Phytohabitans houttuyneae: one gene and its partner. The protein of the gene in region 1 interacts with the protein of each later gene in a pairwise test. Links are inferred from orthologs where the notes say so. Each region holds a gene or a part of one and is shown in the gene's direction. Other genes may lie near its edges.

Region 1 (3,251 bases):
CCGACGGCCGCGAGGTCGTGCTCGTCTCCTCGGGCGCGATCGCCGCCGGCCTCTCCCCGCTCGCCATCCCGCGCCGACCGCGCGACCTGGCCACCCAGCAGGCGGCGGCCAGCGTGGGGCAGGGGCTGCTCATCGGGCGGTACGCCGCCAGCTTCGACCGCCACGGCCTCATCGTCGGCCAGGTCCTGCTGACCGTCGACGACGTGACCCGGCGCGCGCACTACCGCAACGCGTACCGCACGCTGCGCAAGCTCCTCGACATGCGGGCCGTCCCGATCGTCAACGAAAACGACACCGTCGCCACCGAGGAGATCCGCTTCGGCGACAACGACCGGCTGGCCGCGCTCGTCGCCGCGCTGGTACACGCCGACCTGCTTGTGCTCCTGTCCGACGTCGACGCGCTCTACACGGGCGACCCGGCGCGGCCGGACACCCGCAAGATCACTGATGTGCGCGGCGAGGCCGACCTGGCGGGCATCACGCTCGGCCGGGCCGGCAAGGCGGGCGTCGGCACCGGCGGCATGGTCACCAAGGTCGAGGCCGCGCGCATCGCCACCGGGTTCGGCATCCCGGTGGTGCTGACCGCCGCGCCACTCGCCCCCGCGGCGCTGGCCGGCGAGGAGGTGGGCACTCTCTTCCATCCGGTACGCCAGCGGCCCACCGCCCGCCTCTTCTGGCTGGCACACGCCACCTCCCCGCGCGGGCGGCTGCACCTGGACCCGGGAGCGGTGCAGGCGGTCGTGGCGCGGCGCAAGTCACTGCTGCCGGCCGGCATCACCGCTGTGGACGGCGCCTTCACCGCGGGCGACCCGGTCGACCTCGTCGACTCCTCCGGCGCCCCGGTGGCTCGCGGCCTTGTCAACTACGACGCGGTCGAGCTGCCGTCGCTGCTCGGTCGCTCCACTGTGGAGCTCGCTGCGGCGCTCGGCCCGGGGTACGAACGTGAAGTTGTCCACCGCGACGACCTGGTCCTGCTCTAGAAGGAGAAGTCTGATGAGCGTCAACGAGCAGGCCCGGCGGGCCCGCGAGGCCGCCACCGCGCTGGGCACCGCCACACGGGCCACCAAGGACGCGGCGCTGCTGTCAATGGCTGAGGCGCTGATGGCCCGTACCCCGGAGATTCTGACCGGAAATGCCGCGGACGTGGATGCGGCCCGCGAAGGTGGCCTGACCGCGGCCATGATAGATCGTCTTTCCCTCACCGAGGGCCGGGTGGCCGCGATGGCGGACGCGCTGCGGCAGATGGCCGCCCTGCCCGACCCGGTCGGCGAGGTCGTGCGCGGCTCGACCCTGCCCAACGGCCTGGAGCTGCGGCAGATCCGCGTGCCGTTCGGCGTGGTCGGCATCGTCTACGAGGGCCGCCCCAACGTCACCGTCGACGCGGCCGGCATCTGCCTCAAGTCCGGCAACGCCGCCCTCCTGCGCGGCTCGTCCTCCGCGGTCCACTCCAACACCGCGCTGACCGCCGTCCTGCGCGACGCGGTCGAGGCCGCGGGCCTGCCCGCCGACGCCGTGCAGCTGCTCGACGCCACCACCCGCGACTCGGTCAAGGAGCTGATGCGCGCGCGGGGCCTTGTCGACGTCCTCATCCCCCGCGGCGGCGCCTCCTTGATCAAGGCGGTGGTCGAGGAGTCGACGGTGCCGGTCATCGAGACCGGCGTGGGCAACTGCCACGTGTACGTGGACGCGGCCGCCGACCTCGACAAGGCACTCGCCGTCGTGATGAACAGCAAGACCCAACGACTGTCCACATGCAACACCGCCGAGTCGCTCCTGGTGCACGCCGGCGTGGCGGACGCGTTCCTGCCGCGCATGCTCGACGCGTTCGCCGAGGCGGGCGTCACCGTGCACGGCGACCCCCGCGTGGCGGCCTACTCGTCCGCCGTCGTGCCCGCCACCGACGAGGACTTCGCCGCCGAATACCTCTCCGCGGACATCTCGGCCGCCGTCGTCGACTCACTCCAGGACGCGGTGCGGCACATCCGCCGGTACGGCACCCAGCACACCGAAGCCATCGTCACCGAGTCGGTGGCCGCCTCCCGCGAGTTCGTGGCCCACGTCGACGCGGCCGCGGTGATGGTCAACGCCTCGACCCGCTTCACGGACGGCGGCGAGTTCGGCTTCGGCGCCGAGATCGGCATCTCGACCCAGAAGCTGCACGCCCGCGGCCCGATGGGCCTTCCCGAGCTGACCTCCACCAAGTACGTCGTGACGGGCGACGCCCACCTGCGGATGTAGGGGGTTACCCGCCCAGTACGCGCCGGGTGAGCGCGAGGTTCGCCGCGCACGCCAGCGTGTAGGGGCGGTCCGCGCCGAACGTGCGCCGGCAGCCGCGCAGCGACTCCTCGTCCAGGGCCAAGGCGTCCGGGTACCAGCTGGGTCTTGCCCAGGCCGCCCAGCCCGTGCAGGGCCTGCACCACCGCCCGCTCACCCGCCGACAGCCCTCTCCCGCAGCCCGGCCAGGTGCGCGGTGCGGCCGGTGAACGCGCGCAGCCTGGGCGGCACGTTCCAGACGCCCGGGCGGGAGCCCGGAAGGCGGGGGACGGCGCCCGCCGGGAAGGGACCGGCGCGGACCTTCCAGCGCCCGGCGCAGCCGTTCGCGGGCTTGGGTTTCGTCCACGCCGAACAGGTCCACGTACGCGAGCGGCGCGAGGATCGGTGGCGGCTCGACCTCCTCGATCCGCAGCGGTACGAGCGGCTGCCGCGTCGCCACGGCGGACGCCCACTCGTCCGTCGTGTAGCGGGACCGTTCGAACCACGCCCGACGCCACCCACTCGGCCCACGGGCGGTCGGGGCCGGCGTAGCCGACGAAGACATGGACCGGCATGGTGAGCACCCTGCACCGATCGGTGACGCGATGAAGTCGCGTGGCTGACAAAACCCTGGCGGAGCGGGTCTAGCCTGCGGACTTATGAGCAATGATCAGCGTCCGGCCAAGATTGTCGACGTGCTGCTGGCAGAGTTCGGCGAGCTCATGGCCTTGGACCCGGCGGCGTTCCGGCGCAAGTTCCGGAAGATGGCCGCCTCGCCGTTCGCGTTCTACCGGGGAGCGCCGCCCTCTTCTACGCGGACATGACCGGCGACTTCGCCGATCAGAGGTTCCTGGACGAGTGGACGAGCCGGGTGTGGATACACGGTGACCTGCACGCGGAAAACTTCGGCACGTACATGAACTCGTCCGGGCAGCTCGTCTTCAACGTCAACGACTTCGACGAGGCGTACGTCGGGCCGTTCTCGTGGGACCTCAAGC
Region 2 (3,287 bases), 3.1 Mb from region 1 along the record:
GCTCGAGGTCCTCATCGACATCCCGTTCGCGCTGCCGACGATCGTGGCCGGCCTCGTGCTGCTGTCGCTGTACGGGCCGGAGAGCCCGCTCGGCATCGACATCCACAACACCCGGATCGCGGTGTTCATGGCGTTCCTGTTCGTCACGCTGCCGTTCATCGTCCGCACCGTGCAGCCGGTGCTGGCCGAGCTCGACCACGAGGTCGAGGAGGCCGCGGCGTCGTTGGGGGCGAGCCGGTTCACCACGTTCCGGCGGATCATCCTGCCCAGCCTGACCCCGGCGATCGCGGCCGGCGCGGCACTCTCGTTCGCCCGCGGGGTCAGCGAGTACGGCTCGCTGGTGCTCCTGTCCGGCAACCTGCCGATGCGCACCGAGGTCACCTCGGTCCGCATCCTCAGCAGCATCGAGAACGACAACCTGGACAGCGCCGCCGCGGTCGCCGCGGTGCTGCTCGCCATCTCGTTCGCGGTGATCGTGATCCTCGACGTCATCCAGCGGAGGGTGATCCGCCGTGGTTAAGCGCGTGATCGTCGTGACGTACCTGTTCTTCCTCGTCGCGTGGCCGGTCTTCCTGGTCGGGCAGAACACGTTCGAGGGCGGGACGGAAAACCTCCGGGGCATCCTCGAGGACCCGGACGTCGTGCACGCGCTGCGGCTGAGCCTGTTGGTCGCGATCATCTCCGTGGTGATCAACACGGTGTTCGGCGTGGGGATCTCGCTGCTGCTCGTGCGCTACGACTTCCCCGGCAAGCGGCTGCTCAGCGCGCTGCTCGACGTGCCGCTGTCGGTGTCGCCGATCGTGGTGGGCCTCGCGCTCGTCCTCGTGTACGGCGGCCGCAACGGCTGGTTCGGCCCGACGCTGGAAAGCGCCGGCTTCCAGGTCATCTTCGCCACGCCGGGCATCGTGATGGCCACGGTCTTCGTCGCCCTGCCGCTGGTGATCCGGGAGGTCGTGCCGGTCCTGGAGGAGGTCGGCGACGAGCAGGAGCAGGCGGCGCGCAGCCTCGGGGCGAACGCGCTGCAGACGTTCTGGCGGATCACGCTGCCGGCCATCAAGTGGGGCGTCATCTACGGCGTGGTGCTGAGCCTCGCCCGGTCGCTCGGCGAGTTCGGCGCGGTCAAGGTGGTCTCCGGCAACGTGCTCGGCGAGACCCGGACCACGACGCTCGTCGTCGAGGAGAAGTACCTCAACTTCGACAAGGGCGGCGCCTACGCCGCCGCGTTCCTGCTCGCGTTGGTCGCGGTCGCCGCGATCATCGTCGTCTCCGTCCTCCGGCCGAAGGAACATCGGTGAGCATCGAGATTTCCAACGTCAGCAAGAGATTCGGCAGCTTCGTCGCGCTCGACGACGTCTCCGTGAGCATCCCTTCCGGCCAGCTCACCGCGCTGCTCGGCCCGTCCGGCGGCGGCAAGTCGACGCTGCTGCGGATCATCGCGGGCCTCGAGGAGGCGGACAGCGGCCGGGTGCAGATCGAGGGCGTGGACGCGACCGGCCTGCCGCCGCAGAAGCGGAACGTGGGCTTCGTCTTCCAGCACTACGCCGCGTTCAAGCACATGTCGGTGCGCCGGAACGTGGCGTTCGGCCTGGAGATCCGGCGCCGCCCGAAGGCGGAGATCCGCGCGCGGGTCGACGAGCTGCTGCGCCTCGTGCACCTGGAGCAGTTCGGCGACCGCCTGCCGGCGCAGCTGTCCGGCGGTCAGCGGCAGCGGATGGCGCTGGCCCGCGCGCTCGCGGTCGAGCCGACAGTGCTGCTGCTGGACGAGCCGTTCGGCGCGCTCGACGCCAAGGTGCGCAAGGAGCTGCGCGACTGGCTGCGGCGGCTGCACGACGAGGTGCACGTGACGACGGTGTTCGTCACGCACGACCAGGAGGAGGCCCTGGAGGTCGCCGACGAGATCGTGGTGATCAACGACGGGCGCATCGAGCAGATCGGCACGCCCGACGAGCTCTACGACGCGCCCGCCAACGACTTCGTCATGCGCTTCCTCGGCCCGGTCACGCAGCTCGGCGACCAGCTGGTGCGGCCGCACGACCTGGACCTGCACCCCGGCGACGAGGCGGAGCACGGCACGGTGACCGGGCGGGTCACCCGGGTCACCCGGATCGGCTTCGAGATCCGTGTCGAGGTGACGACCGAGGACCAGGTCGTCGTCGTCACGCTGACCCGCACCCGCTTCCGGGCGCTGGGCATCGCGGAAGGGTCCATCGTCCAGGTCGGGCTCGCGCCGGAGGCGCTGGCCGCGTCGGTGGAGGCGGCCTAGTGCAGATCTCGGCTCGCAGTGACTACGCCCTCCGGGCGCTGATCGCCACCGCCGGTTTCTCCGACGGCGGTCCCGTCTCGGCGACGAAGCTCGCCGAGGCGCAGGCGATCCCGCTGGGCTTCCTGCACGACATCATGTCCGACCTGCGCCGCGCCGGGCTGCTCACCAGCCAGCGCGGCACGGACGGCGGCTACACGCTGGCCCGCCCGCCGGACGACATCACGGTGGGTGACGTGCTGCGGGCGATCAACGGCTCGCTGAGCACGGTCCGCGGGCTGCCGCCGGACCAGGTCAACTACCACGGGGTGGCGAGCAGCCTGCCGGAGCTGTGGCTGACGCTGCACGAGGCCATCGCGGACGTGGTGGACCGGACGACACTCGCGGACCTGCTGCCGACGCAGTACCGGCAGAGCGCCTGACCTGCCCCGCCAGCACCCCGGCGAGCACCAGCGCGATGCCGGTCGCCTGCGCGGCGGTGAGCCCCTCGCCGGCCACGGCGGTGCCGAGCAGGACGCCGGTCACGGGGTTGAGCAGGCCGACGAGGCCGACCGTCGCGGCGCTGAGGCGGCGCAGTGCGGAAAACCAGGCGGCGAACGCGAGCGCGGTCGCGACCACCGTCACGTACCCGAAGCCCCAGGCCGCCGGCGCGTCGAGGGCCGGCGGCGCGCCCTCGAACGCGACCGCGAACGGCAGCAGCAGCACTCCGCCGGCGACGAGCTGCCAGGACGTGCTCGCGAGCACGTCGACGTCGCGCCCCCACTTCTTGGTCAGCACGTAGCCCAGCGACGACATCAGCATCGCGGCCACCGACGCCGCGACGCCGCGCCAGTCCACCGCCTGCGTACCGCGGAAGAGCATCAGCCACACCCCGGCGATGCCGACGGCCGCGCCCACCGCGGTGAGCACCCTCGGCCGCTCGGCGAGCAGCCCCCAGGCGATCAGCATCATGACCACCGGCGAGCTCGCCATGATCGTGGAGGCCACGCTGGTGGGCAGGAGCTGCGCGGACAGGTAGATCAGCACG

Evidence for each region. The genes of interacting proteins can lie anywhere in the genome.
Region 2: the proteins of Phou_RS15545 (region 1) and Phou_RS01970 interact in binary tests that used the Escherichia coli proteins (3 or more experiments, as listed by UniProt). The link is inferred for Phytohabitans houttuyneae from one-to-one orthologs.

What each region holds. Positions count from the first base shown.
Region 1 is NZ_BLPF01000001.1:3,484,961-3,488,211, reverse strand. Bases 152-3,115 are described here. They hold Phou_RS15545 (glutamate-5-semialdehyde dehydrogenase), read left to right. Parts: upstream 152-993; coding sequence 994-2,238; downstream 2,239-3,115. Other genes in these bases: Phou_RS15540 (toll/interleukin-1 receptor domain-containing protein), read right to left, coding at 2,243-2,818; proB (glutamate 5-kinase), read left to right, coding at 152-980. In the rest of the region: more of proB, read left to right, coding at 1-151. UniProt on the Escherichia coli protein: Catalyzes the NADPH-dependent reduction of L-glutamate 5-phosphate into L-glutamate 5-semialdehyde and phosphate. The product spontaneously undergoes cyclization to form 1-pyrroline-5-carboxylate.
Region 2 is NZ_BLPF01000001.1:427,405-430,691, forward strand. What follows is about bases 278-3,277. They hold Phou_RS01970 (sulfate/molybdate ABC transporter ATP-binding protein), read left to right. Parts: upstream 278-1,291; coding sequence 1,292-2,263; downstream 2,264-3,277. Other genes in these bases: cysT (sulfate ABC transporter permease subunit CysT), read left to right, coding at 278-520; Phou_RS01965 (sulfate ABC transporter permease), read left to right, coding at 513-1,295; Phou_RS01975 (RrF2 family transcriptional regulator), read left to right, coding at 2,263-2,682. Also shown: more of cysT, read left to right, coding at 1-277. UniProt on the Escherichia coli protein: Part of the ABC transporter complex CysAWTP involved in sulfate/thiosulfate import. Responsible for energy coupling to the transport system.